2 regions of the Oceanobacillus sp. GQ8 genome follow, and region 1 is predicted to be linked to the other one. Evidence: predicted binding sites of a transcription regulator. Region 1 holds the regulator's gene; the other holds the start of a gene.
The links. Region 1 encodes LexA, which represses DNA repair genes until DNA is damaged. Its sites were predicted from a motif close to CGAACATATGTTCG; they were not measured.

Region 1 (15,364 bases):
TATTCCTGAGGGTGTATATCCTTCAAAGTTGCATGAGAAATAGGCTTTTCAAATAGATAGATCGTAATATTAGTATAGAATGCGAGGGATATTATGGAAAAGAGGCGTGGTTTATTTCAAAGATTTTTAGATTTGGTGGAAAAGGTAGGAAATAAGCTGCCGGATCCGTTTATATTATTTATTGGTTTATCACTATTAATGATCGTTGTTTCCTATATATTTAGTTTATTTAACGCTTCCGTTGTGCATCCAGGTACAGGGGAAGAACTAGAGATTCAAAATTTGCTATCAGGTGAAGGCTTGCAGTTTATCTTGACTTCCATGCTTGATAACTTTACAGGTTTTGCTCCACTGGGACTTGTTCTTGTTATGATGCTAGGAATTGGCCTAGCTGAAAAAGTTGGACTGATGGATTATGCCATCAGAAAAACAATCTTAAGCTCACCTCCAAGTTTAGTTACTTATACGGTAGTATTTGTAGGGATTCTTGGAAACCTTGCCTCTGACGCTGCAGTTGTATTGATACCACCACTTGCTGCGATGGTATTTTATAAAGTTGGACGCCATCCATTAGCTGGATTAGCTGCAGGCTTTGCTGGGGCCGGTGCAGGATTTACAGCAAATATCTTTATTGCAGGGACAGATGCATTACTAGCAGGCATTTCAACAGAGGCCGCAGCCATTGTGGACGAGTCGATGGTAGTAACCCCGGTCGATAACTGGTACTTTAATATTGTATCTGTTTTTGTTATGACGGTTATTGGTGGACTCATAACTACTAAATTTGTTGAACCAAGACTGGGCAAATATAAAGGCGAAGCAGTTGAAGATGAGGGGAATGAAGAGTTACAGAATGGTGGCAAAGGATTCCGAAATTCGATCATTGCTGGGCTTTCCTACATTGCACTTATCGTCATTGTTATTTCTTTACCAAACAGCCCATTAAGAGGTGAAGATGGTAGTATTGTACCCTCGCCATTCTTAGACGGGATTATTCCTATTGTGCTATTTTTCTTTATCATTGTAGCTGTTACCTTTGGTATAACAGTAGGGAAAATTAAGACTGGTAAGGATGTTAGTGACTATATGGCAGATTCTATGAAGGACATGTCAAGTTATATTGTTCTAGTATTTGCTATTGCACAGTTTATTGCATATTTTAATTGGTCGAATTTAGGAACATGGGTAGCCGTTAATGGCGCTGATTATCTAAAGGATATTAATTTTACAGGTATTTGGTTGATTATTGGCTATATCATATTTACTGCATTAATGAACTTCCTGATCACTTCAGGGTCTGCCAAGTGGGCAATTGAAGCCCCGGTGTTTATTCCTATGTTTATGCAACTCGGTTATCATCCGGCCTTTACGCAAGTTGCGTACAGGGTGGCAGATTCCTCAACAAATATTATTACACCATTGTTTCCGTATATGGTTATTATTTTGGCGTTTATGAAAAAATACGATAAAAAAGCTAGTATAGGTACTTATATTTCATTAATGCTACCGTATAGTATTGCGTTTTTAACTACTTGGATTATATTAATTCTGGTATTTTACTATTCAGGTCTACCATTTGGTCCAGGAATATACCCGTTCTTATAAAAGGAGGAGAGCAGTATGCAACAATTAGGAGATAAATTAATTAAGTGGCGCCGAGATTTCCACCAATATCCTGAAACAGGTTTTTTGGAAATGAGAACAGCGTCTATTGTAGCCTCTATTTTAGATGAGCTTGGTTTCCAATTGAAAATGGGAAAGGAAGTTATGTCAAAGGCAGACTGTATGGGAAAACCAACTGAGGAGGAAACAAAGAAACATTATCAATGGGCACAGAAAAATGGGGCAATTGGTGATTATCTTCATCTCTTTTCTGAAGGCTATACAGGAATAGTTGCCACACTAGATACAGGTAAGAAAGGTCCTGTCATTGCATATCGATTTGATATGGATGCATTGGATATTTTAGAGTCAAACAGTAACGAGCATTTCCCGCGCAATGAAGGATTCAGCTCAAAAGTTCACGGGAAAATGCATGCCTGCGGTCATGACTCCCACACCGCGATGGGTTTAGGCCTGGCCACTTTGCTTATTGAAAATAAGGACCAACTTAAGGGGAAAATAAAATTAATATTTCAACCAGCTGAGGAAGGTACACGTGGAGCAAAAGCTATGGCAGCTGCAAATGTAGTGGAAGATGTGGATTATTTCGTCGCTACCCATATTGGGGTCGGTGTTCCGCATAAGCAGTTCGTTGCCGCCAATAGTGGTTTTCTTGCGACCTCCAAGTTAGATATCACCTATAGTGGTACTGCAGCACATGCCGGAGGTAGTCCTGAACAAGGGAAGAATGCACTCTTAGCAGCAGCCGCTAGTGTGCTAAGCCTTCATGGTATATCACGCCATTCAGGAGGAGCTACCAGGATAAACGTTGGGCAGCTAGAAGCTGGTGCAGGTAGAAATATAATTGCCAACCATGCTAGCATGAAAGTGGAAACGCGAGGAGAGACTTCTGAAATAAATGATTATGTGAAAGAACAGGTGACATCTATCGTCAGTGGAGCGGCTACCATGTACCAAGTAGAACATAAGATTGAAACAGTAGGCGAGGCACTAAGCTGTAAATGTTCGTTGGACCTAGCAGGTATCCTCCACCAATGTGCCGAATTATCCCCAGATATTGAAAAAAGTCGACTGGAGGATAACACACCAGGAGGATCAGAGGATGCGACCTATTTTATGAACGAAGTGCAGAAAAACGGCGGAAAGGCAACCTACTGTGTATTCGGAACAGAACTGACTGCAGGGCATCATAATGAGAAATTTGATATTAAAGAAGACACGTTATTGCCTGCTGTTAAAATTCTTTTCCAATCAGCCAAAGTAATAATGGAACAATAAAACAGCTGCCCTCGAGGCAGCTGTTTTTTTATTGTGAGAAAAAGATATTTGGCATGATCGAAAGACGAGTGCATGATACTATGCGTTGCGCTATTTAATGAATATTACGATATAAGCCAATTACTTTACCTAGTATAGTTACATTATCATATAGAAGCGGATCCATCGTTGCATTCTCAGGCTGGAGGCGAATATGGTCTTTTTCTTTAAAGAACCTTTTCACTGTCGCTTCGTTTTCATCTGTCATCGCAACAACTATATCACTGTTTTGTGCGGTGTTCTGCTGTTTCACGATAACCATATCCCCATCAAGTATTCCTGCTTCAATCATACTTTCCCCTTCGATAACCAATACGAAAAGATTATCATCAGGTCCGGCACTTGTGGTTGGTAGAGGAATGAATTCCTCGATGTTTTCAACTGCTGTAATAGGTAGGCCTGCTGTTACTTTCCCGATTACAGGAGCATAGCGAGCTTCTTCTCTTGGGATATTGTTTCCTTCCGACAAATCAAGTATTTCAATTGCTCTTGGCTTAGTCGGATCTCGTCGAATGTATCCTTTGCTTTCAATTCTAGATAAATGTCCATGCACTGTAGAACTTGAGGCAAGTCCAACAGCTTCGGCAATTTCCCGGACGGAAGGCGGATATCCTTTTTTTGTTACTTCGTCTTTAATATAATCTAAAATCATTTGCTGACGTTTTGATAGTTTTGACATAAATGTTTCACCTCGCCCATAAGATTAATTATTAATAGTTTACCATTTGATTCCACATAAAGCAAACATTCGTTCGAGAAAAAGTCTTGACAGGATCATATGTTCTGCTATAATTAAAATTACAAATAAGCGAACAAAGGTTCCTATTTAGAGAAGGAGGGAATGAGACTATGTTTAGTAAACTTACAAAAACGGATTTGTTTTATATAGTTGCCTTTGCCTTGACGCTGGGATTCCTGTACTTTACTATGATTACGAGTTAAATGGTTTAAGAAGGAGTAAGCGTGTTGAATGCAATTATCTACTGTCGCGTGAGTACCGACAAACATACCCAAGAGACCTCTCTTGCTAGACAAAAAATAGAGCTAACGGGATTAGCAGAACGCTATAATTTTAATGTAATAGCTTGTATAGAAGAACAGAAGAGTGGCTATGAAATAGAGCGAAATGGAATATTTGAGATGCTCGATATATTTGCAGCTAAAGATGCTGACTGTCTACTCATCCAGGATGAAACTAGACTAGGGCGTGGGAATACCAAAATTGCGTTGTTCCATCAGCTTCAAAAGCTCCGTATAGATGTATATACAGCAATGCATGATGGGAAGCTTGAACTATCAGAATCAGACTCTATGGTTTTGCAAATTGTTGGGATAGTGGAAGAATACCAGCGGAAAATTCACAATGCAAAGATTAAAAGAGGAATGAGACGCGCAGTAGAACAAGGATATAATCCTGCTGATAATCTCAAAAACCAGCATCATGCGCCAGGGCGTGATAGAGTTGACTTTCCTATAGAAGAAGTGGTTAGACTTAGAGAGAAAAAACTGACATTTGAAGAGATTACGAGTACATTAAATGGAATGGGTTACCCTGTTTCAAAAGCGACGGTCCATCGGAGGTATAAGGAACTGCAAGATACTTGAATATAAGCCTTAATAGGCGTAAAATAAATAAGCAGGAGCTAATGGCTCTTGTTTTTTGTTGTATTCAGAAGTAAAATAGATTTTTTAAAAGATAAAGCTTAATAAGATCTTAAATAGCCCAAGACGTTGGCGCAATTACGACGAGGAAGTTTGTAAAAGCCAAAAGGGTATTTAGACTTGTGTAATAGATAATTGAAAAGGAGGTAGAGCCATGTTATCTCAGGATAAAATTGAGCGAATTAATTCACTGGCAAAAAAGGCTAAAGATACAGGTTTAACTGAGAAAGAGAAACAAGAACAAAAAGAGCTCCGTGAAGAATATCTAAACAATGTAAGAAGCTCTTTTAAAAACCAGTTTAAATCCATGACAGTAGTAGATCCTAAAGGAAACGATGTTACACCAAAAAAAGTGAAAGACTTGCAAGAGAGAAATAAGAAACATTAATTTTGTACCATACTACGACAAAAATCACCCTTTTTATAAGGAAGCCTATCCGTTTTAACTTGTTCCTGGATGGGTTTCGTTATAGAATGAGGAGGAAACAACCAGTAGTTATTTTTGAAAGGGGTTAAACAATATGTCAAACAACATAGAACAAAATTCAATTACTACAATTCGTACATTATCTATTGATGCAATTGAAAAAGCGAACTCTGGTCACCCCGGACTTCCAATGGGAGCAGCTCCAATGGCCTACACGCTATGGACTGACTTCATGAATCACAATCCTAAAAACTCAAAATGGTTCAACAGAGACCGTTTTGTTCTTTCAGCAGGCCATGGATCTATGCTTCTATATAGTTTGCTTCATTTATCTGGTTATAACGTGTCGATGAATGACTTGAAAGAATTTCGTCAATGGGATTCTAAAACACCAGGCCATCCAGAAGTACATCACACAGACGGTGTAGAAGCAACAACTGGTCCACTTGGTCAGGGGATTGCCATGTCAGTTGGGATGGCGATGGCTGAAGCACATCTATCTGCGAAATTTAACCAAGAAGATCTTCAGATCGTCGATCACAACACTTATGCACTTGTAAGTGATGGAGATTTAATGGAAGGTATTTCACATGAAGCGGCTTCACTTGCTGGCCATTTAGGTCTTGGTAAGCTAATTGCACTATATGATTCCAACGATATATCTTTAGATGGCGATCTAAATCAATCTTTCTCTGAAAACACGGAAGAACGCTTCAAAGCATATGGATGGCAAGTAATTCGCGTTGAAGACGGAAATGATGTAAATGAATTAAGAAAAGCGATTAAACAAGCACAGGAGAATACTGATCAACCAACACTTATTGAAGTGAAAACAATTATTGGCTACGGTTCTCCAAATAAATCAGCGTCAGCTTCTTCTCACGGTGCTCCTTTAGGTGCAGACGAAGTTAAACTAACTAAAGATTATTATAAATGGACCTATGAACAAGACTTCCATGTGCCAGAAGAAGTGTATGAAGATTTCCAAGAAAAAATTGGGAAACAAGGTGCTGAAGCAGAAGATAACTGGAACGCTTTATTGGCAACATACAATGAAAAGTACCCAGAATTGGCTAAGCAATTTGAATTAGCTATGAAAGGAGAACTACCAGTTGATTGGGAAAAATCTCTACCTGTATTTGAAGCAGGCAAAGATACCCTTGCAACACGTGCTTCTTCCGGAAAAGTATTGAATGCTATTGCTAAAGCTGTTCCTAATTTCTTTGGTGGAAGTGCGGATTTAGCAGGTTCAAATAAAACAACCATGAATGACGAAGAAGACTTCACGCGAAAAAATTATGCAGGACGTAATGTTTGGTTTGGTGTACGGGAGCATGCTATGGGAGCAGCATTAAATGGAATGGCTCTTCATGGTGGATTGAAGGTTTATGCGGGTACTTTCTTCGTGTTTAGTGATTACCTTCGTCCAGCAGTTCGTCTTTCTTCCATTATGAATGCGCCTGTGACATATGTATTCACACATGATTCTATCGCAGTAGGCGAAGATGGTCCGACGCACGAACCAGTTGAGCAATTAGCGGCTTTACGTGCAATGCCTGGCTTGTCATTAATTCGCCCAGCGGATGCTAATGAGACACAAGCAGCTTGGAGATTAGCGATTGAATCAACCAATCAACCTACCGCACTTGTGCTTACACGTCAAAACCTTCCTACTCTTGAAGGGACAAAAGAATATGCATATGAAGGTGTTAAGAAAGGGGCATACGTTGTAAGTGATGCTACCAAAGAAACACCAGATGCATTGCTTTTAGCGACAGGTTCTGAGGTACAGTTGGCGGTCTCTGCACAAGCAGCCCTTAAAGAAAAAGGCATTGACGTTCGCGTTGTAAGCATGCCATCCTGGGATCGTTTCAATGCACAAGATGCAGCATATAAAGAAAAAGTTATACCTTCTTCTGTCAAAAACAGAGTAGCAATTGAAATGGCAGCATCATTCGGTTGGGATCGTTATGTAGGTGACCACGGAAAAATTATTGCTATTGACCGCTTCGGTGCGTCAGCTAATGGTGACAGAGTTATAAAAGAATATGGTTTTACTGTAGAGAATGTCGTAGAACATGTAGAATCACTAACAAAATAGCTTGATTTTTTAGGATGAATAATTCACTTTAAATCGAGAAAAACGAAACTAAATAGCATACCAATTCGCATTAGGATTGGTATGCTATTTTTTTGTTTGAGATAGTTTACAGACTAAAACTACTATTAGTTCAAGTCGATCTCATATTACTCTAATTTTAAATATATAATTACTAACCTTAACCCTTTGAAGCTTTAATAAGCGAACTTTCTAGCGGTATTAGGGCTTTTGTATATTTATAAACTTTTCTCGACAAAACAAGTTAAAATATCTCCGATGAACCGACATTATTTTAAAGCTTCTTTCCGTATAATAGAAGGAAAAGGGGGAAGTTTAGTATGTATGAATATACTGTATTCCGGATGAAGGAAGAGTTTTCTTGGCATTACTTCCATAAAAGTGATATTCTTTATCGTTTTATAAAACATTATCAGAAAGAATGTCAGCAAAGACCGGAGCTACAAATGCAATATGACTATAGTACCTATCCTTTTCCTGGAACACAGTTCTGTAAGATTGTAGAAGAGAAGCTGGATAAGACGATGTTTTCATACGAAACAGCAGATTTTTTACGATTATATAAAAATTCGACTAATATTCCTTTACATATAAGTGAAAAACATTTAAAATTTCGTTGTAAAACAATACTGGAAGCTGAAGAGATATTGTTTCCAATATTACGGGAGATTGACTCTACCTTCTTTATCATTGGAGAAAATACAGCACAATATGGCTGGGTATCACCAGTTATTCGTATACGTGAATCAAAAAGTGGACAAGTATTGTATTCTTATCATTAATTTACTATACTGTTAAAGAGACAACACGAAGGAGGAAGGCGTGACATGAGCACGATTTGGGTAGTACTAATTGCTATAGCAGCGTTAATTGCTGGTGTTGCTCTTGGATTTTTTATTGCAAGAAAATATATGATGAGCTATTTAAAAAAGAATCCACCAATTAATGAGCAAATGCTTCGTACGTTAATGATGCAAATGGGCCAAAAACCATCTCAGAAGAAAATTAATCAGATGATGCGTTCTATGAACAATCAATCTGGTAAATAAGCAATTATTTTATAATTTTGCAACAAGCATCCGCGCGAATCACCCCCTTACCATACAACGTAAGGGGCTTTTTTATTACAACGGCTAATATTTTCGGTGTTTCGTCATAAATTTAATGCATGAAACAATACATTTTTAGCTACACTGTGATAAGTTAGCTATGAGGAGGTAGAATATGTCTGAAATAAATATTTTCATTGCATTTAGTGCTGGCTTTTTATCGTTTATATCTCCCTGTGTATTGCCGTTATTTCCAGTATTTGTATCCTATATAACAGGTATGAGTGTAAGCGAATTAAAAGAGGATAATAAAAAATTCAATGTGAAGAGCACAATGCATACCCTTTTCTTTTTACTAGGTTTTTCCTGTGTATTCATCACGATGGGGTTCACAAGCCTCTACATATCGGAGTTTTTGATGACATACAAAGACTTAATTAGACAAGTGGGTGCTATTCTAATTATCTTTTTTGGATTAGTAATTGCAGGAGTACTGAACTTTGAGTTCTTGATGAAGAATAAACAAATCATGTTTAAAAATCGCCCCGCTGGCTTCGTAGGGTCTTTTATCATCGGATTGGCATTTTCCCTTGGATGGACGCCATGCACTGGTCCTATACTAGGTGTCGTCCTGTCACTTGCGACTACTGAGCCACAATCGGGGATGTGGATGATGATCAGTTATGTTCTTGGTTTTTCTGTTCCTTTCTTTGTATTATCCTTCTTCGTTGGGAAATTAGGTTGGATAAAAAGACACAGTTCCATCATTGTGAAGATCGGTGGATACCTAATGGTTGTGATAGGAATAGCATTGTTTTTTGACTGGATTTATAAATTGACGTCCTATTTGGGAGGGTTGTTTGGTTTCACAGGATTTTGATGGATTTTATTAGCATAGTATATTAAACTTATGATATATAGGCATAAAGGAGCTTTTTACATGTACAAAACAAACGATTTAATATTACGTACTACCACATCATTGATCGCCTTTATCCTGCTAGGTTTTGCAGTCTATCTATTGCTTGCAGGACATAATTCACCTGGTGGTGGTTTTGTCGGTGGGCTTATGACGTCAGCGGCTATTTTGCTCATGTATATAGCCTATGGAATCGAGGCTGTAAAGAAAGTACTACCGATAAACTTCTTGGTATTAATTCCAATTGGTTTAGCTATCGCACTTGGTACAGGTATAGGTTCATTTATATTTGGTGTACCATTCTTATCCCAAACCTTTGATTACTTTACAATACCTTTATTTGGCGAGATTGAGTTGGCAACAGCCATGATTTTTGACTTAGGAGTCTATTTCACAGTAATCGGAGTAATGATGACAATCATTTTAACCATAGCAAACGATCAGTAACATTTAGGGGAGGAAGAATATGGCCAGAGTTATGGTAGTTGACGATGCAAACTTTATGAGGGTAACCTTGTCCGCTATACTGAAAAAAGAAAACCATGATATTGTAGGGGAAGCTGCAGATGGCGCAGAAGCGGTGAAGCTTTATAAAGAATTGAATCCTGACCTTGTTACAATGGATATTACGATGCCTGTCATGAATGGTATTGATGCAATTAAGGAAATCAAGTCATATGACCCGCATGCTACCATCATTGTATGTTCAGCTATGGGCCAACAAAAGGTTGTGGTGGAAGCAATCGAGTCTGGTGCAAAAGACTTTATTGTAAAGCCGTTTGATGATAGTCAGGTCTTGGAAACTGTTAACCGCTTAGTGAAATGAGAAACGGTAATAACTAAGGGTATAACCTGATAGAAAGTATGAGGTAATGTCATTATGCTTTGGTTGGTAGCCAGTACTATTGTTGCAGCCTGTATGGCTGTGACTATGATTTTTGTCCGCATAAGGGGAGCCAAGAAGCCGGCTTCTGTAAAAAAAATTATGTTGCCGCCCCTTTTTATGAGTACAGGTGCATTAATGTTTATATTCCCTGTTTTTCAAATTAGTTTAAGCCAATTCCTGGAGGCTCTTATCGTAGGCGTTATTTGCTCGTTTTTCTTAGTTAGAGCTTCCAGATTTGAAATTCGGCATGAAGCAATCTATTTGATTCCCTCAAAATCATTTGTTTTTATTCTCTTTGGTTTACTGCTTTTTCGAATTGTAATGAAACTGATCATTGGCAGCAGTATTTCAGCAGGGGAAACAAGTGGAATGTTTTTTATCTTGGCATTTGGGATGATATTTACGTGGAGATGCTGTATGTTGTATAAATTTCTTCAGCTTGAAAAGCAATTACATGTTAATGCATAAAAAGAAGTCCGAAATGTTTAGAGTTCGGACTTCTTTTTATTATTGTTTTCCATTCGTTTTTCCCAATCAGGCGTATAATCCTCTTTTGCCATGATAAACAAATGTTCATATTGAGTAACTTGGATGTTCTTCTCTTTTAATTTTTTTCTTAGAAACTTATGATCCCGCTTTGGTGTAGCTAGAATATATCCTTCAATTACCACTTCTTGATTGATAGCACTCATTTCTCTCTTGACCGCAATTTCTCCAATTTTACTTGCAATTTTATGCCTTGCAATATCTCTAAATAGTTCAGGCACAGGGGAAACCAATTCTTCAAGAAGTTCTTTCTCATTTATATTCCACATATGTTGGCTTTTTTCCATGTAATACTCTTCCCAGTCCATAATGGACTTACCATCTTCTTTAGGAAGCCGTTTTAAAAATTTACGGAACATGAAAAAACCACCTATTGCCATAAACATAATCATAAGAAAGCCCCATAAAATGATGATAATAGAATAATCTACAAATCCCGACATCGTTTCACCTTTTTCTTCAAATAATCGAATGAAATTACAAATTGTTACAAGTATTTTACATAAGTAATTTATTTTTTTACGCAGGTATAGTAATATTACTAATAATTGGGTATATATTCATAAAGATAACAGGTAAAACAATTATATCATATTATAATAGGAAAAATTACTGCAAACAAGCGACATATTATCGCATTATATATCATAATCTAGAATTATGAGACGCCAAATGGTTGTTACATTATGACAAAGAGGGGGAGTACTATGGCTTTTAAGAACAGAGATCAAAATAAATATCAAGTTGAACATACTGTAAAAAAAGCAGAACCCGCCAACACACAGGATACCTTTGAAGCATTATCGAAACTACCCCTATACATGGTAGATTGGGTAGAAAAAAACAACCATGATATTGTGACAGTCTGGGATGAGAGTGGTAAAGTTATTTACATCTCTAGCTCGATAGAGGATTTATTGGGCTACCAAACTTCTGATTTAAGAGGCACCTACTGGTACGAAAAAATATCGGCAGAAGATGTGAGTTATATTCGAGAACAGTTGGACAATGCTTCCGACTCCTTTCAGAAAATTAATGTAAATATATTAAATAATAATGGCAAATACATTTGGTCAGAATGCAAGGTCGCGAAGTTAACGGATAAATCAACTAACACAAAATACTATATTTCGACTTTAAAAGATATTACAGATAAAAAAGAAGCAGAAGAAATGATGATTCGTTCAGAAAAGATGTCAGTAGCTGGGCAGCTTGCTGCGGGGATCGCACATGAAATACGTAATCCGTTGACCTCTCTAAAAGGGTTTCTACAACTTTTACAAGCTGGCGTTAAGGGTAAAGAGGAATATTATCAAATCATGGTGGAAGAAATAGAAAAGATAGAAACGATAACATCTGAACTACTCTTTATTTCAAAGCCTTTGACGGATAATCGAAAAATGGAATCTATTAAAGATATGATTCACGATGTAACAGTTCTTTTAGGGCCACAAGCCAAATTAAAGGGCATAGACATTAGAATGGATGGCTCAGATAAAGCCCAAATTAACTGCGATCGTTCCCAAATTAAACAGGTCCTAATTAATTTGCTGAAAAACGCGATTGAAGCAATGGAATCACCAGGTTTTATTACGTTTTACGTGAAAGACAGTGAGGAAGTAATTAAAATTAGTATCAGCGACGAGGGCCCCGGCATTCCAGAAGAAATCATACATAAGTTAGGCGAGCCTTTTTTTACAACAAAGCAAACAGGTACGGGACTTGGAATCATGATTACAAGACAAATCCTTGCGTCACACCAGGCAAGATTAGAGATCAGTCAAAATGAGAAGGGTGGAAGTACATTCCACATGATTTTTCATAAATGACCTGGTTATTCGTTGCCCTTGGTTTTTTTAAACAAACTAATAAGTAAAACTTATCACTCTACATAAGATTTTAATATAGGCAAGAAAAAGGGAATGGTTTGTTTTCTCCTCCATTATCCTTTAAGATATACTTGTAAGGAAATCGCTTTTATATGAATGATAGAGTAATAGTATAAAAGCAGTCGAAATTTGTAGAGTTTATTAAATGATTAAGTGAAGTATGTTTGAAAGGGGAAGACAAAATGGGGAATCATAATGTTTATGGTGCGAAAAAACAGTTTGATTTAAACGGGAAAAAGTATAATTATTATCGTCTGAAAACACTTGAAGAAGCTGGCCATGGTAAAATTGGCCGTTTGCCATTTTCTGTTCGCGTATTACTAGAGTCATTATTACGCCAACATGATGGACGACAAATCAAAAATGAACACGTTGAAAGACTAACAAAATGGGGCACAAAAGAAGGTAAAGGTGTAGATGTTCCTTTTAAACCTTCCAGAGTTATACTTCAAGATTTCACAGGTGTTCCTGCTGTGGTTGATTTGGCATCATTACGGAAAGCCATGGTAGATATGGGTGGAGAGCCAAATAAAATTAACCCTGAAGTTCCAGTTGACCTTGTAATTGACCACTCCGTCCAGGTTGATCAATACGGAACAGCAAATGCACTAAAAGCAAACATGGATCTTGAATTTGAGCGTAATGCCGAGCGCTATGAATTTTTGAATTGGGCGCAAAAAGCATTTGAAAATTATCGTGCAGTACCACCTGCAACAGGTATCGTTCACCAGGTTAACCTTGAGTATATTGCCAATGTGGTACACGGCCTTAAGAATGAAAACGGAGAGTATGATGCATTCCCAGATACATTGGTAGGTACTGACTCCCATACAACGATGATTAACGGACTTGGTGTACTAGGATGGGGAGTTGGAGGCATCGAAGCTGAAGCAGGAATGCTTGGTCAACCATCCTTTTTCCCTGCTCCAGAAGTAATTGGCGTTAAATTCACAGGTAGTTTCCCTCAAGGAACAACCGCAACAGACTTAGCCTTGAAGGTAACACAAGTACTTCGTGAAAAGAAAGTGGTCGGCAAGTTTGTTGAATACTTTGGTCCTGGTCTACAAGACATGCCACTTGCAGACAGAGCAACCATTTCAAACATGGCTCCGGAATATGGCGCAACATGTGGATTCTTCCCTGTTGATGAAGAGTCATTAAACTATTTACGCCTAACTGGGCGGGACGAAGAGCAAATAAATCTTGTAGAAACGTATTGTAAGGAAAATGACCTTTGGTATTCTCCTGATCAGGCTGATCCAGAATATACCGAATTAGTCGAAATTAACCTTTCTGAACTGGAACCAAACCTTTCAGGTCCAAAACGTCCACAAGATTTAATAGCACTATCAAACATGAAAAAAGAATTTAATAAAGCTGTAACCGCCCCTGCAGGCAACCAAGGCTTCGGGATGGATAAAAAAGAATTTAATAAAGAGGTAACAGTTAATCATCCAAATGGTAATAGCTCAGTTATGAAAACGGGCGCATTAGCAATCGCTGCCATTACTTCTTGTACAAATACGTCAAACCCATACGTAATGCTTGGTGCTGGACTGCTTGCGAAGAATGCTGTTGAAAAGGGTATGAAGGTACCTGACTATGTAAAAACTTCTTTGGCACCCGGTTCTAAAGTTGTAACAAGATATTTGGAAGATGCTGGTTTAACGCCTTATCTTGATAAACTTGGCTTCAACCTTGTTGGTTATGGCTGTACAACTTGTATTGGGAACTCAGGTCCTTTGCGTGAAGAAATAGAACAATCCATCATGGACAATGATTTGCTTGTTTCTTCTGTCCTGTCAGGTAACCGAAACTTTGAGGGGAGGATTCATCCGTTAGTTAAAGCGAATTATTTGGCTTCACCGCCACTTGTAGTAGCTTATGCCCTTGCTGGTACAGTGGATGTTGACTTAACCAAAGAGCCGATTGGTGAAGATAAAGATGGCAAGCCAGTTTATATGGATGATATCTGGCCATCTATGGAAGATATTAAAGAACAGGTGGCAAATGTTGTCAAACCTGAGATTTTCCGCAAAGAATATGAAAACGTGTTCCAATCTAACGAACGCTGGAATGAAATTGATACAACGGATGAACCATTGTTTAAATGGAATGATGATTCAACGTACATTCAGAATCCACCGTTCTTTGAAGGACTTAGCAAAGAAGCCGGCAAAGTGAATCCGTTAGTAAACTTACGTGCCATTGGTCAATTTGGCGACTCTGTAACAACAGACCATATTTCACCTGCTGGGGCAATTGCTAAGGATATGCCTGCAGGCAAGCATTTACAGGCTAAAGGTGTTTCCCCACGGAACTTTAACTCATATGGTTCCCGTCGTGGTAACCATGAAATAATGATGCGTGGTACATTTGCAAACATTCGTATTCGTAACTTACTTGCTCCTGGGACAGAGGGTGGATATACAACCTACTGGCCTACTGAGGAAGTAATGCCGATCTATGATGCAGCAATGAAATACCAACAGGATGGCACTGGCCTTATTATTATGGGTGGAAAAGACTACGGTATGGGCTCATCACGTGACTGGGCAGCCAAAGGTACAAACCTTTTAGGTATTAAAACGGTTATTGCTGAAAGCTTTGAACGTATTCACCGTTCAAACTTAGTTATGATGGGTGTTCTACCACTACAGTTTGAAAAAGGTGAAAGTGCTGAAAAGCTTGGTCTAACTGGTAGAGAAACCTTTAATATTGAAGTAGATGAAAGTGTAAAACCGCATGATCTTGTAAATGTTACCGCAACAGATGAAAATGGTAAAATTACAACATTCAAGGCAGTTGCTCGTTTTGACAGTGAAGTGGAAATTGACTACTACCGTCATGGTGGCATACTACAAATGGTACTTCGCGACAAATTAAAGAAATAAAAGCCGCAATACCGTACAGTAAACAAGTCATAT
Region 2 (15,364 bases), on a different contig from region 1:
ACACAGGTCCCCAGAGTTTACTTATAAACCTACAAGAAACCCTCTGCCTATTCTAGACAGAGGGTTGTTTATCCCGGTGCAACCGTCCGTAAGACTCCCACTTCAAAACATGAAGTGAAACCGTGAAGTTTAAGTGGGAGTAAACGGACGCTAACACCCCGATTCGTTTAACTAACAATCAGTGGGGGATGAACAAAAACTCCCACTGATTGAAGTTTCACTTTATATCGTTCAAGGGAAGAACAATGTATGGAGATTTTCTAACCAAAGCGCCCGGAAATATAATCTTCCGTTCTGCTGTCGGCTGGTTTTGTGAAAATGGTGTCCGTTTGATCAAACTCAACTACTTCACCATTTAAAAAGAAGGCAGTTCTATCGGAAATACGTGCTGCCTGTTGCATATTGTGGGTCACGATAATGATAGAGTAATCTTTCTTTAATTCCTGCACAAGTTCTTCAATTCGGAGTGTCGATTTTGGATCGAGTGCTGATGTAGGTTCGTCCATTAGAATGACATCAGGCTCGATGGCAAGACAGCGCGCGATACAGAGACGTTGTTGCTGGCCACCAGATAATCCATAGGCATTTTCTTTAAGTCTGTCTTTTACTTCATCCCAAATAGAAGCGCCTCGAAGACTTTTTTCCACGATTTCATCTAGAATTTTTTTGTTGCGAATTCCATGAATCTTAGGGCCGTAAGCGACGTTATCATAGATGGATTTAGGAAATGGGTTTGGTTTTTGAAATACCATTCCTACCCGTGTGCGCAAATCCTCTACTTTAAACTTCTTGTCTAGAATACTCATGCCATTATAGGTGATCGATCCTGTAGTACGTACGGTTGGAACAAGCTCTACCATGCGATTAAGTGTTTTAATATAAGTTGATTTTCCGCAACCCGAAGGTCCGATAATCGCCGTGACCTCTTTTTCATAAATCGATAAGTTTATATCCTTTAAAGCATGGGTTTCCCCATACCATAAGTTCAAATCCTTTGTATCGTAAACAACCTTTTTATTTGGAAAAGTCTCCTCGGCATAGTTGGTGAAAGTTGGCTTGGTTGCAGTTTTAATACTCATTAAAGTACCTCCTTATATTTGCGCCAGAACGATTGTTGACTAGTATCTTTGCTGAAATTTATTACGGATAATGACGGCAATCGAATTCAGAATAAAAAGCATGACCAGTAATACAACGATGGTTGCTGCTGCTAGGTTTGCATACTCTGACACAAGAGATGAATCAATTGTCCAGTAATAAATCTGCATCGGCATGATCGTAAAGGTGTCGAAAATGCCTCCAGGAAACGGTATTAGCAATGCTGGTATTCCAATTACAGTAAGTGGAGCAGTTTCTCCAATTGCTCGTGATAAAGCGAGAATGGAACCTGTTAAAATCCCAGGGAGTGAAGCTGGCAAGACGATGTTTTTAACAGTCTGCCATTTTGTAGCTCCCATTCCGAACGATGCCTCGCTTAGGTGTTGTGGAACAGCACGTATTGCTTCTTGGGAAGCTACGATTACGATAGGTAGGACAAGGAGAGATAAGGTGAGCCCTCCTGCAAGCACAACATTCCCTAGATCCATAGCTCTAACAAAAACAGTTAGCCCTAGTAAACCGTAAACAATGGATGGGACACCAGCTAAGTTAGCAATGTTTGTTTGAATAATAGCTTGGAATTTTCCTTTTGGAGCATATAGTTCCAAATAAATAGCTGTGGCAACACCAAGAATCAGTGTAACTGGTATGACAACAATCATTAGCCAAAGTGTGCCTAGTATAGCACCCATAATGCCAGCTCTGTCGGCGCTAGTCGAAAGCTTTCCTGTAATGAAATCCATATCAATCCAAGCAAGGCCCTGTGTTAGAACACGAATGATTAGGATGGCTAGAACGACGATGCCAAACATGGTTGCAAGAGCGAATAACGTCTTAAATATATTGTTTTTAACTAATCTGCGGTTCATTTTACTCTGAACTTGTTCCTGGTTTATATATTTCATTTTAATATTCCTCCCTAAACTTACGAGAGATGTATCTTGCCAGTAAGTTCATAATTAGGGTGAAGACAAAAAGTGTCATGGCAACAGCATAAAGGCTGTAATATATAGTCGATCCAGCAGGGGCTTCACCACCGGAGACTTCAACAATGTATGCAGTCATGGTTTGCATAGATTGTGTAACATCAAAAGTGAAGTTCTTTGAGCTACCACTTGCAATCGTAACAATCATTGTTTCACCAATTGCTCGGGATATCCCAAGAACGAAAGATGCGATAATTCCTGACAGTGCTGCTGGTATAACAACACGGAAGGTTGTTTCCAACTTGGTTGCGCCAAGTGCTAATGCACCCTCGCGCATCGCATTGGGTACAGAAGTCATTGCATCTTCAGAAAGGGAGGCGATCATCGGAATAATCATAACTCCCATTACAATTCCTGGACTTAGAATGTTTGTTGCTTCCAGTGTAGGAATAACCTTTTCTAGTACAGGGGTTACAAAGGTGAAAGCGAAGAATCCATAAACAATCGTAGGTATTCCTGCTAACACTTCAAGTATGGGTTTTAAAACTCTTCTAACTTTGTCGGTTGCATACTCACTCAGGTAAACAGCGGTCATAATTCCTATTGGCCCCGCTACGAGCATCGCAATCACGGAAGAAATAATCGTACCGTTTATTAAAGGTAATACTCCGAACTCAGGGTTTTGGCTTAGTGGCTTTAAAACTGTCCCGGTAAAGAACTCAGTAAAGGGTACCGCTTTGAAAAATGATATTGTTTCAGTTAGCAGGGTATATACAATGCCTATTGTAGTTAAAATCGAGATGGCTGCGAATAGAAACAGAAGTCCAGGAATCATTCTCTCTGTATAGTTGGACATATTGCGTTTCTGTTTCTTCTCGTCTATTAAATGCCGAATAGAACTTTCCTTATTTAAATCCCCGTTAGGTGTCATGGGATCGCGATCCCCCTTTCAATTTCCAGATACGTAATGATGTTACTTGTTCTCTTTATAAATTTTATTAAAAGTCACAATAAGATGAGAGCATTGGAAGCTCTCATCTCAAAGTGGGTATGTTTAATTTTTAATGAACATTTTATTTAAGTGCTTCTAGTTCTTCAATTAGTGTTTGAGCTTCATCCTCAGGAATAGGGGCGAAGCCTGTTTCACCAGCGAATTCGTTGACATTGTTCATTACATATAGTGCGTAATCAAGAACTTGTGGTTTTTCTTTTGCTTGGTTTACATTTAAGTAAGTAAACACTGGACGTGTGAAATCTGCATAGTCGCCATCTTCAGCAATCGTATCAAGTGAAGGTTCTACAGCGCCGTTACCGAAGTCTACGTTTACTGCTTGTAATGAATCCTGGTTGTTGATATAGTAACCAAAACCGAAGAACCCGATAGCGTTGGGATCATCTGCTACTAATGTAACAAGTGTTGAATATTCTTGTTGTAGGTTGATATCACTTACTAGATCTTGTTCTTCAAGAATAGTTTCATAGAAGAACTCATAAGTTCCGTGATTTTCGTTAGGGCCTACAGGATTGATTTCTTCATCTGGCCATTCAGGATTAATATCAGACCAAGTTTCTACCCCGCCATCAGCAAGGAAAATACTTTTAATTTCTTCTGGAGTCATTTCAGTAGCCCAGTCATTGTCAGGGTGGATAACAACTGTTAATCCATCCAATGCGACCTTAAGCTCTTTTGTTTCAATACCAAGCTCGTCCGCTTTGGCTTGTTCTTCATCTTTAATCTGACGGGAAGCATCATTGAAATCTGTTCCGTCTTCTACAAGGAATTTTTCAAAGCCAGCGCTTGTACCTGCGCGGCTAACTTCAACTGATACGCCTTCTTGTTCAGTTGTCATATATTCTTCAGCAAGTCGTGACATTAGAGGGTAAACCGTACCTGAACCGTCAATTACGACATTTCCTTCTAATTCTGCAGATTCGCCTTCTGCGCTTGCCTCCTCTGAAGATCCGCTTTCAGATCCATTGCTTGTTTCTGAACCACTCTCATCCTCTGAGTCTGATCCACAAGCTGCTACAACAACAGCTAGACCTGCGATAAGCAGAATCATTAAAAACCTTTTGAAATTCATATGAATTGTCCTCCCCTTCATGCACTAATTAATTTTTGAAAGATTTTCTCTCTCAACTGCTAGTATAGTAGGGGAATGTTAAGTGAGTATGATCAGAATGTAAAGGTTTTGTAAATTAGGTAAAAAGTCCTTAGTAGATTAATAACGCTTAATGTTATAAGCGAATGAGAAGAACATGAGGGTGCATAGTGTGTATAATGGGGTTGCTACTAATTATGAACGCGCTAGTAAAAGGGTATAAAGAATAGGAGAGCTAATAATGAAATTAATCGCAACAGACTTGGACGGAACACTATTAAACGCAAAAGGGCAGGTAAGCTTAGAAAATGCCAGAGCAATTAGAAGGGCGATAGATCTAGGCATAAAGGTAGTTGTGGCCACGGGTAGGTCCTACGGGGCGGCAAGAAAGCCTTTAAAAGAAGTAGATTTAATTGCTCCAGTAATTTGCTTGAATGGAGCTAATACATATTCGGAAAAGATGGAACTGCTAAGAGAAGCACCATTAGATAAATCTACAGCGCGCGAGGTTCAATTGCGCTGTGAACAAGAGGGCATTTACATTGAACTATTTACAAGTGATGGAGTCTATTCAACTAGTAGAGAAAAATTTATACAAGTAATGATAGACATATTGCAGACAGCAAATCCTGATATGTCAGAGGAAGATATACGGAAAGATGCAGAGAAACGGTTTCAGAATGAGGAAGTTCATTTTATTGAAAGTCACGACTTGCTGTTTGAACGTGAGTTTTTACAAATTCATAAAATACTCGCCTTTTCACTAGATAATAAAAAGCTCAAGGATTTGCATTCAACCTTTGATTCTAATCCTGGTTTGGCAATCACTTCTTCAGGTGAGGTCAATCTTGAATTTAATCATCCTGACGCACAGAAAGGTATAGCTTTGGAAGAATTAGCAAAAAATATGAGAATTGAAATGAAAGATGTTATGACATTAGGCGACAACTTTAATGATGTAAGTATGCTTAAAATGGCTGGCCGTGGCGTTGCAATGGGGAATGCGGTTGAAGAAATCAAGGCGCTATGTCAATATACTACTAAACCAAACGATGAACATGGCGTGGCATATGCAATTGAAGAGATGTTAAAAGAATTGTAATGCAAGCTATGTATTAATGAGAGGTGTGGTGAACTGTGCAACCATCCTATGTTACGAGTAAAGAAGCGTTAAGACGATTTCTTCTTGAAACGCAATACCTACTACCTGATGGGGATCGGGAAATTTCTGTGATACAAATGATTCGAAACTTGGAGTGTGTGCAGCTCGATCCTGTAGCCTCTGTCGAGCGCAATCAACACCTTGTTCTTATGGCACGCATTCCCAACTATCAACCGGATATGCTTCATCAACTACTGGCAAAAGAGGAACTGTTTGAATACTGGGCGAATGCTGCATGTACGATACCTGTAGAAGATTACCCTGTATTTAAAGCTGTACGTTCCCGATTACAAAAGCTGGTTCAACCTGAACTTGAAAAGCTTTCACCTATTGCCCGTCAGGTTCTGGAGAGGCTCAAGGATGAGGGGGAGCTACCATCCCGTGCCTTTCGATCAGACGAACGGGTCCATGGTGGCTGGGACACGGAACAACCTAAGACAAAGATAACCTCTCGGGCATTAAATTTGTTGCTTGATGCAGGAATCATCCGTGTCGTACGAAGAGAGGGATCAGAGAGATATTTTCATCTAACGGAAGAGAGTCTGCCATCATGGTTATTGAACCAAGCTGATAAAATAGAGGTAGAAGAGGCAGAGCGCGCATTGCTAGCAAAATATATTCGCGCGTATCGTGTGATAGATGCGCGTGATCCCAGGTTTGGCTGGCAAAAGCTTAAAGCAATGGAAAGAAACCAAGCCATGGAGACGATGGTAGCTAGTGGGGAGGCCATCCGACTTACAATAGAAGGAATAAAAACAACGTACTACATATTGGCTGAAGATTTGGACCGACTCAAAAGACATGAAAGGACACCGAATCCGTTTTCCATCGAGCATGATGATGTGCGTTTTTTGCCACCTTTAGATAATTTGCTTTGGCGACGTGACAGACTTGTGGACCTATTTGATTTTACCTACCGGTGGGAGATCTATATCCCAAAGGAAAAACGGCAATACGGTTACTATGCCATGCCAATTCTTATTGGAGACCAGCTTGTTGGAAGAATGGACCCTGGTCTTGATAGAAGTTCCAATCAGCTGCATATTCGTCAGCTCAAGCTAGAACCAACTATAAAGGTAACAAAACAGCTTCATGGTAACATTTGGCAAGGGTTAGAGAAGTTCGCTGCAGCCCACTACGCAAAAGGGATTACGTTAAATAAGAATATGTGCGACATTTAATGTATTTAAAAGGGGGCCAAACGCTTCTATTCAACTCAAACCACATGTGATAGACTAGTAAAAATAAAGTGAAACTTCAATCAGTGGGGGGTGTTCTTTCCCCACTGATTGTTAGTTGAACGAATCGGGTGTTAACGCCCGTTTACTCCCACTTTATGTTTTGAAGGGGAGTCTTACGGACGCTTTCACCGGGATAAGAAATGGGGAAGGGGATAGTGATGGCTGACAAGGAAGCATTAGACAGGGCTACAGGAAGCACTGAAGTAAAACAACTAGATTTCCGTTTGGGGGCTTTTGGAGCAGCGGTACCTTTATTGTTCTTTGTAATATGGGCGATTACTACTAGCGTGCTTCAACTTTCATCGGAAATTGGCCTCGTTCTTGGTGCAGTAATAGGATTAACATTAGGATTATTATTATCAAAAAGTAAATGGGAAGACTATGCGCAGGGGATGTTTGATGGGCTTGCCCAACCAATCGGTGTGATTGCCATGGTGGCCTGGTTTTATGCAGGGATGTTTGCACAAATCTTACAAGTCGGAGGATTAGTTGAAGGACTTGTCTGGATCGGGGCAGTTACTGGTTTGACAGGGGGTCTGTTTGTTGCATTAACCTTCTTGCTTGCTGCTACCTTTTCAACGGCAGTGGGGACAGGCTATGGAACAACCGTGGCATTTTGTACGCTAATGTATCCAGCTGGAATAGCGGTGGAAGCAGATCCGGTTATGCTGTTTGCAGCAATCCTTGCTGGAGCAGTATTTGGAGATAACTTAGCACCAGTGTCGGATACGACGATCGTGTCTGCCACGACTCAGGAGGCTGATGTCCCAGGGGTTGTACGTAGTCGTTTCAAATATGCTATTGGAGCAGCAATCCCTACCATTATATTGTTTGCCTTGTTTGGTGGAGGTGAAAATGCAACTGCGGATCAAGCTGCTATTGGGGCCATGATGGATCAGACTAATCCGAGCGGACTATTAATGCTTATTCCATTTGCACTTGTATTAATTCTGGCCCTTTCCGGCCAACACTTGATTACATCTTTAACATGGGGGATTATTCTAGCTATCCCACTAATTTGGGTATTGAAGTTAGGAACAATAGGCCAAATTATTTCATTTAATCCGGACTCAGACAATGTTGTAGAAGGTGCTTTAATTGAAGGGATTTCCGGTTATGTAAACATGGCAATCCTCATCCTGCTTATTGTCGCAGCTGCTCATTTATTAAAATTGGGCGGAACAATGCAGGTGATCACAAAAGGACTTGTGAAGTGGATTGGGAAATCTGTCCGAAAAGCTGAACTCTCCATGTGGGGAATTGTAGCGATGATGAATAGTGCGATTACCATTAATACAGCTGCTGAGATAGCGGCAGCACCTTTTGTTAAAGAACTTGGTGAAAAATACCGTATTCACCGATACAGAAGAGCAAATATGCTGGATGCTGTTACCTCTGCATTGGGATACATTTTCCCGTGGGGTGCACCTGTTCTTTTAGGTTGGACTACAATTCAGACGATGAAGGAAAAATATGAGTGGCTTCCTGTTGTTTCTCCAACAGAGGTTTTCCCGTTTGTCTTCCAGGGTTGGTTCCTTGTGATCGTTATGCTAATCGCTGCCTTAACAGGATGGGGATTGCGTTACGAAGGGAAAAATGGGGAAGAAGTAAAAGAAAGACCATCAGAATAACTTTGAGGACAAATAATTCAATAAAAAGTTGTGCCAATTCCGCGCTACGGAAAATACTACGCTTTCCGTGGGCACGGCCTCAGCCTCCTCAGAAGCATAGGTCGCTTCTTCCGGGGTCTTTGGACTCGTGCTGTTCCCACTGGAGTCTACGTTTTTCCTCCGCTAAGTAGAGTTTTTTACCTAATAGAAATGCTGAACGAATTAGTTTATAGCCAAAAGGGCTTTGAATGTTCGTTCGGCATTTGTTTTTAATGTTTTCTGGCCACTCCTATCTGTTGTTGTTTTATTGATTTGTTATTACTTTGGTTATAGTTAGTTTGAGAATTAAGTATGAAAGGGTGATCGTATGAAACCGGATATTGCGTATAAGCAGCCGAAATCTATTTTGAATAAAGGAAACGGCTATCTCTCTGGCTATAGCCATTCGCTTAATCCCTATGTGGGCTGTACCTTTGGCTGTTCATTTTGTTATGTTCGGAAGCTGCCTGTTTCTTTGTTCAAAGGAAAAGAGTGGGGGACATGGGTAGATGTAAAACAAGAGGCAGAGAAGGTTTTAACAAAAGAACTGATAAGGGAAAAGAAAAAGGGAGAAGTGACTATTTTTATGTCTTCTAGTACTGATCCATATCAGCCAGTAGAACGTAAAGAGCGAGTCACAAGATTTTTACTAGAAACGATGGTAGAGAATCAGCCCGATTTTCTATTCGTTCAAACGAGAAGCCCGTTGGTCAGACGTGATATAGATATATTAAAACAATTTGGAGACAAGGTACGAGTCAGTATGACAATTGAGACAGATGATGAAGCAGTCCGCCAACATTTCACCCCTCAAGCCCCTAGCATATCCTCAAGGTTAAAAGCATTGGAAGATTTGAAGAAACATGGTATACGGACACAAGCAGCAATTGCCCCTGTTTTGCCAAGCACAGAAAAATTCCCCTCTCTTTTAAATGGTATAGCAGACCGAGTATGCATTGATGATTTTTACATGGGAGATGGTAGTGGTGGTAAGCGGACAGAACGATTAGGGATCTTTGATTTATTTGATGACATCGATAAAAAGAATTGGACTGTGGATACCGCGTACAGGATAGTGGAAAACAGAATGTATGAAGTATTTGATAATGAACATGTCTTAATTAGTCAGGAGGGGTTTGCCCCATATTAACTATCGGCAGATTTATTGTGTACCACTTCCATTTCATGAAATACTAGTAAATAAGAAGATATTATAATGGAAAGGGGATTGACAATGAAACTGTTTTTAATTGGAGCAAACGGACAAATTGGCAATCAGGTATTGGAGCAAATAAAAGCTAATGAGAAACATTCAGTTAAAGCAATGGTAAGAAAACAAGAGCAACTTCAAAAATATCAGGACGCAGGAGTGGATGCCGTACTGGCCGACCTGGAAGGAAGCGTAGGTGATTTAGCTAAAGCAATGGAAGGGTCTGATGCGGTCGTATTTACAGCTGGATCTGGTGGTAGTACAGGTGATGACAAAACCTTACTGATAGATTTAGATGGAGCTGTTAAAGCAATCGAGGCAGCAGAACAAAGTGGAGTGAATCGGTTTGTAATGGTAAGTGCCATGCAGGCCCATAATAGAGAGAACTGGCACAAGGATTTAAGAACCTATTATGTTGCCAAGCATTATGCAGATAGAATGCTTCGGAACAGTAATTTAAATTATTCCATTGTACGTCCAGGGTTATTGTTAAATGAGCAGGGTACCGGTAAAGTAACCCTTGCGGAAAACCTAGGTAAAGGATCTATTCCACGTGAGGATGTTGCAAAGCTTGTTATAACGGCGGTGGATAACGAGAAAACCTATTATCGCTCCTTTGATCTAGCTTCAGGTGAACAATCTATCGAACAAGCAATAGAATCATTATAAGGAAACAGGGGGCAGCCGAATGATGGGCTGTCCTTTTTCTCTCTATGTGTTATTTAGTGTGCTCTTTCTTTTCTACCAAATAGAATGCCTAATGTTAGCACGGATAAGATCGGTGCAAGTGCCACTAGCGCTACCATCCCAAACCCATCAAGCAAAGGATTTGTTTCACCGATTTCTCCTGCAATACCAACAAACATAGACAGAATAAATGTAGCAGTCATCGGCCCAGTTGCAACTCCCCCTGCATCAAATGCTATGGAAATAAAGGCCCTAGGGGAGTAACGCATCATAAGGAAGGCTGCTATGTAGCCGGGTAGAATGAAGACCCATAAAGAGATGCCGATAATAAGGCGAAGCATGGCCACTGCTACAGAAAGTCCCACCCCAATAGAGATGGTATACAGAAGCAGTTTTTGCGGGATATATCCCCTCGAAGCCCGTTCCACCTGATGGATTAATACATTGACAGCTGGCTCGGCATAGGTGGCTACAAATCCCAATAGAAAGCCAATCGGCAGTAGCAACCAAATAAAGTCATAAGTGCCAAGTTCTGCTCCAATAAGCCTCCCGATAGGTAAAAAGCCAAGATACACACCTTGAAGAAACAAGGATAGACCTAAAAAGGTGAAGAGGAAGCCTGTCATAATAGGTATGATCTTTTTAATTGAAAGCCGGAAGAGTTGCACTTGAAATATTAAGAATAGGAAAAGCAATGGAGTTAAGGCCGCTCCAACCTCCAACATCGTTTGCCCGAAGCCTTGAAATAGATGGAAATTCATCCGTACACCACTCCTAATAAAAGTACGGCAATAATGGGACCAATGGAAGCAAGTGCAACAAGCCCGAACGCGTCTTTGGAAGCAGTATTTCTTTTCATAACAGATGCCACTCCAACGCCAAGTGCCATAATGAACGGTACGGTTAAAGGACCTGTGGTTACTCCGCCGGAATCAAAAGAAATAGGGACGTAGGAAGGTGGAGTCAGGCTTGCAAGTAGAAAAACAATCCCATAACCAGCTAATAAAAGATAGGCTAAGTTCATCTGGAAGATAACGCGGAGCATCGCAAGACTAATAAAGATGCCGACCCCGAGTGAAACGGACAAAAGTAACACGGGTTTCGGTATGGCCCCTTCGGAAACAATTTCCACCTGGGATGAGAGGATTCTCACATCAGGTTCAGCGATCGTAACAACGACTCCTAATAAAAAGCCAATCCATACAACAACCCACACTTTATTTGTTCTAGGTAAAGTCGAACCAATCATCTCTCCTAGGGGAAGCAGACTCATATTAACCCCGAGTAAAAATAAAATTAACCCAACACTAACCATTATAACGCCTAGAATAAAGGGCATAAATTGTTCAAAAGGAAGCTGGATTATCGTGAATTGCAACAGTGTAATGACTATCGTAATAGGCAGGATAGAGAGTAGAACTTCTTTTACGGTCTCTTTCATCGTTATCCCCCTCTGTCTATCTGGCCTTTGTATTTTAAGTTGTCCCTTAAAAAGCAGGCATTTCTATTTATATTCATGGACAAGCATTTTATTACTGACTATGCGCTTTAAAAACGGAAACCGTTTAATCCATTTTAACTATTTTCAAAAAAACGTTAGTTTGCTATTGAATAATTATCCATTATATTGCATAATAATTCATAAGATAAGCAAAGATGAAGGAGTGTTGTATAGATGGGGAAGGAAAAAATTGTTTTAGCATATTCAGGTGGATTGGATACTTCAGTAGCTGTAAAGTGGCTACAGGATAAATATAATTATGATGTGATCGCTGTAGCATTAGATGTCGGAGAAGGGAAGGACTTAGAATTTGTTAAAGAAAAAGCGTTAAAAGTAGGTGCGATTAAATCCTATGTTATTGATGCAAAAGAACTGTTTGCCAACCAATTCGTATTACCTGCTTTGAAGTCGAATTTGCTTTACGAAGGAAAGTATCCTTTAATTTCAGCATTATCCCGTCCGTTAATTGCCAAAGTCCTTGTTAACATTGCAGAAAAAGAGGGAGCGATTGCGGTAGCACATGGGTGTACAGGAAAAGGAAATGACCAGGTTCGCTTCGATGTAGCATTCACAGCATTGAACCCTAGCTTGAAAATCGTCGCGCCTGTTCGGGAATGGGCGATGTCAAGAGAAGAAGAAATGAAATACGCGAAGGAAAACGGCATTCCTGTACCAGTCGATATTGATAATCCGTTTAGTATAGATCAGAATTTATGGGGACGCAGCAATGAATGTGGCGTACTGGAAGATCCATGGGCAGAAGCACCTGAGGAAGCCTATGACTTAACAGTCAACCCTGTCGACGCTCCAGACGTTCCTGAAACCGTCCAAATAACATTTAAGGAAGGTACCCCCGTATCACTTGATGGGGAAGCATTATCATTAGACAAACTAATTTTAAAGTTAAATGAAATAGCCGGAAAACATGGTGTTGGTCGTATCGATCATGTAGAGAATCGTCTTGTGGGCATTAAATCAAGGGAAATTTATGAGGCGCCAGCAGCCCTTACCTTGATTGCTGCGCACCAGGAGCTTGAAGCACTGACATTACCACGTGAGGTGGCGCAGTTTAAACCGATTGTGGAACAAAAGTTGGCACAGACTGTCTATGACGGACTTTGGTATTCGCCATTAACAAATGCTCTAAAGGCTTTTATTGAAGAGACACAAGCCCACGTATCTGGAACAGTAAAAGTGAAACTGTATAAAGGGCATGCACAGGTGGTTGGCCGTGAATCGGCACAGTCATTATATGACTTTGACTTGGCAACATATAATGCTGCAGACGCGTTCGATCATAATGCAGCACTTGGCTTTATAAAACTATGGGGACTACCCACAAAGGTTCATTCCACAGTAAATCAAACGCATGTGAACAAGGATGAAGCCATTGAAAAGGCGATTTTGGATGTTAAAGAAGCTGTTAAACCATGAAGCTATGGGGAGGAAGATTTACTAAACCAACGAATCAGTTAGTCGATGAATATACAGCGTCCATCCATTTTGATAAAAAACTTGCATTGTATGATATTAAAGGTAGTCTAGCCCATGTGGCGATGCTGGAAAAATGTGCGATCCTCGGTGAGAAAGACGCAAAGGATATTTCAGCAGGTCTCAAGGTGGTTCTAGAAAAGATAAACAGTGGGGAAGCAGTATTAAGTGAAGAACAGGAAGATATCCATATGAACGTGGAAAAGCTGCTTATAGATGAGATTGGTCCGGTCGGTGGTAAATTGCACACAGGCAGAAGCAGGAATGATCAGGTAGCACTTGATATGCGGCTTTACTTACGTGATGCCCTGATGGATATAAGTCAGTTATTGGCTGCATTGCAGGAGGCTTTGCTTCAACAGGCAGAAGAAAATAGGGACACCGTTTTACCTGGCTATACTCATCTACAGCGAGCGCAACCCGTGCTGTTTTCACACCATATGTTAGCGTATGTTTTCATGTTGCAGCGAGATGTAGAAAGACTCGGTGACAGCTGGAAACGTGTTAACAAATCACCACTTGGAGCAGGCGCTCTTGCTGGTACTACCTTTGGAATTGACCGAAAGTTTGTAGCAGATCAATTGGGGTTTGATGGTATATGTGAGAACAGCCTTGATGCGGTAAGCGACAGAGATTTCGTTGTAGAGTTTCTTGGGAATGCGGCACTTATCTCCACCCACTTATCAAGGTTGTGCGAAGAGCTGGTGCAATGGTCTAGTTCCGAATTTAACTTTATTGAGTTAGACGATGCTTTTTGTACAGGTAGCAGTATGATGCCACAAAAAAAGAACCCAGATGTAGCCGAACTTGTACGTGGAAAAACCGGTCGTATATACGGAAACCTGATTGGTATGCTGACAACACTCAAAGGCCTTCCGTTAGCATACAATAAAGATATGCAGGAGGATAAGGAGGGCATGTTTGATACAGTGGAGACATTAAAAGGGGCTCTTGCTCTTTTTGCCCCAATGATGGAGTCGATGCATGTTAAGCGGGAAAATATGTATGAAGCTGTACGAAATGACTTTTCTAATGCAACAGATTTAGCTGATTATCTTGTTGGAAAGGGTATGGCTTTTCGAGAATCCCATGCCGTAGTGGGGGAGATCGTGCTTCATTGTATCCAACATAACAAGTATTTACTAGATATGACACTGGAGGAGATCAAAGAATTCTCATCCATTATAGAAGAGGATGTATTTGATTACCTGACACCAGAGGCTGTAGTGAATGCGCGAGACGTTGCTGGTGGAACAGCAAAGAAACGAGTGGAAGAACAAATCACGATAGCTAAAAAGGATTTACAAGATACGGAAATTCGACTTTCGGAATGGGCGGAACAAATTCATTAAGAAAAACTGTCATTGAGGTTTTAAATGTTCTGCTTTGTTTTCTAGTCACCTATGTGCTAAACTAAAGGAAATCAATAGATGAATGACTCTCAAAGGGGAGTAGCGGGTGGAAATGGTTAACCATTTCCATAATAAAAGTCGTCATTACATGGCTCTTGCCATCGGCTTTATTGACAGTAAACTGTTCAGCGAGACCTTTGCCTAATTATAGGCAAAGGTCTCGCTTTTTTTATACATTGGAAAGTGAAATTTTAGCCAGGAAGCAATGACGACTTAGTTAAGATGTCCAAGTATAAGAAAAACCAAACTCATTCGCTAAAGCGCGAGGCGAATGCTAGTTTTTCTAATAAATATTTTCAGTATACTCACAGTCATTTATTTTCGTAACGCGTCAATACTAATTGCAGGAAGGAAGATATGATGGACTATTATCAGAAAAAATCAGAAGATGTGATGGATCAGTTTAATACGTCTGAAAACGGACTAACGAACGCAGACGTAAAACAACTGTTAGATGAGAAAGGTTATAACGAAATTGAAGAAAAAAAGAGAGATCCAATTTGGAAACTGTTTCTGGAGACATTTAAGGACTCTATGGTCATTGTCCTTCTAGTCGCAGCAGGAATCCAATTGCTCTTAGGTGAAGTAATTGAATCACTCATCATCTTCCTCGTACTATTAATCAATTCGGTTATTAGTGTTGTGCAAACAAGAAAGGCAGAAGGATCCTTGGAAGCCTTACGAAGTATGTCCGCGCCAGGTGCCCAAGTGATTAGAGACGGCACAAAGCAGTCCATTCCTGCACGAGAGCTCGTGCCAGGAGACATTGTTTTCCTTGAGGCAGGGGATTATGTTCCTGCAGATGGAAGGGTGCTAGAAAGCGGGTCTTTAAAAGTCGACGAAGGAATGTTGACTGGGGAGTCGGAAGCTGTTGAAAAAGAAACG

Region 2: AC6CHS_RS06980 (SPL family radical SAM protein) is a predicted target of LexA. The motif match lies at 8,385-8,398, and genes of this name have one in related genera.

What each region holds. Positions count from the first base shown of each region.
Region 1 covers NZ_JCAXEV010000001.1:605,064-620,427, reverse strand. The annotation lists gene AC6CHS_RS03330 (M20 family metallopeptidase) at 1-43, shown strand, start outside; gene AC6CHS_RS03325 (AbgT family transporter) at 94-1,605, shown strand; gene AC6CHS_RS03320 (amidohydrolase) at 1,621-2,901, shown strand; gene lexA (transcriptional repressor LexA) at 2,996-3,619, opposite strand; gene AC6CHS_RS03310 (YneB family resolvase-like protein) at 3,907-4,545, shown strand; gene AC6CHS_RS03305 (DUF896 domain-containing protein) at 4,757-4,990, shown strand; gene tkt (transketolase) at 5,124-7,130, shown strand; gene sirA (sporulation inhibitor of replication protein SirA) at 7,469-7,930, shown strand; gene AC6CHS_RS03290 (YneF family protein) at 7,976-8,197, shown strand; gene AC6CHS_RS03285 (cytochrome c biogenesis CcdA family protein) at 8,373-9,077, shown strand; gene AC6CHS_RS03280 (Na(+)/H(+) antiporter subunit B) at 9,138-9,563, shown strand; gene AC6CHS_RS03275 (response regulator) at 9,583-9,942, shown strand; gene AC6CHS_RS03270 (CcdC family protein) at 9,997-10,470, shown strand; gene AC6CHS_RS03265 (DUF2621 family protein) at 10,488-10,991, opposite strand; gene AC6CHS_RS03260 (ATP-binding protein) at 11,256-12,377, shown strand; gene acnA (aconitate hydratase AcnA) at 12,620-15,331, shown strand.
Region 2 covers NZ_JCAXEV010000002.1:385,437-400,800, forward strand. The annotation lists gene pstB (phosphate ABC transporter ATP-binding protein PstB) at 261-1,079, opposite strand; gene pstA (phosphate ABC transporter permease PstA) at 1,119-2,003, opposite strand; gene pstC (phosphate ABC transporter permease subunit PstC) at 2,005-2,955, opposite strand; gene AC6CHS_RS06960 (PstS family phosphate ABC transporter substrate-binding protein) at 3,098-4,108, opposite strand; gene AC6CHS_RS06965 (Cof-type HAD-IIB family hydrolase) at 4,368-5,228, shown strand; gene AC6CHS_RS06970 (winged helix-turn-helix domain-containing protein) at 5,264-6,469, shown strand; gene AC6CHS_RS06975 (Na+/H+ antiporter NhaC family protein) at 6,688-8,160, shown strand; gene AC6CHS_RS06980 (SPL family radical SAM protein) at 8,507-9,328, shown strand; gene AC6CHS_RS06985 (SDR family oxidoreductase) at 9,413-10,057, shown strand; gene AC6CHS_RS06990 (DUF1538 domain-containing protein) at 10,111-10,836, opposite strand; gene AC6CHS_RS06995 (DUF1538 domain-containing protein) at 10,833-11,516, opposite strand; gene AC6CHS_RS07000 (argininosuccinate synthase) at 11,751-13,010, shown strand; gene argH (argininosuccinate lyase) at 13,007-14,419, shown strand; gene AC6CHS_RS07010 (cation-translocating P-type ATPase) at 14,840-15,364, shown strand, end outside.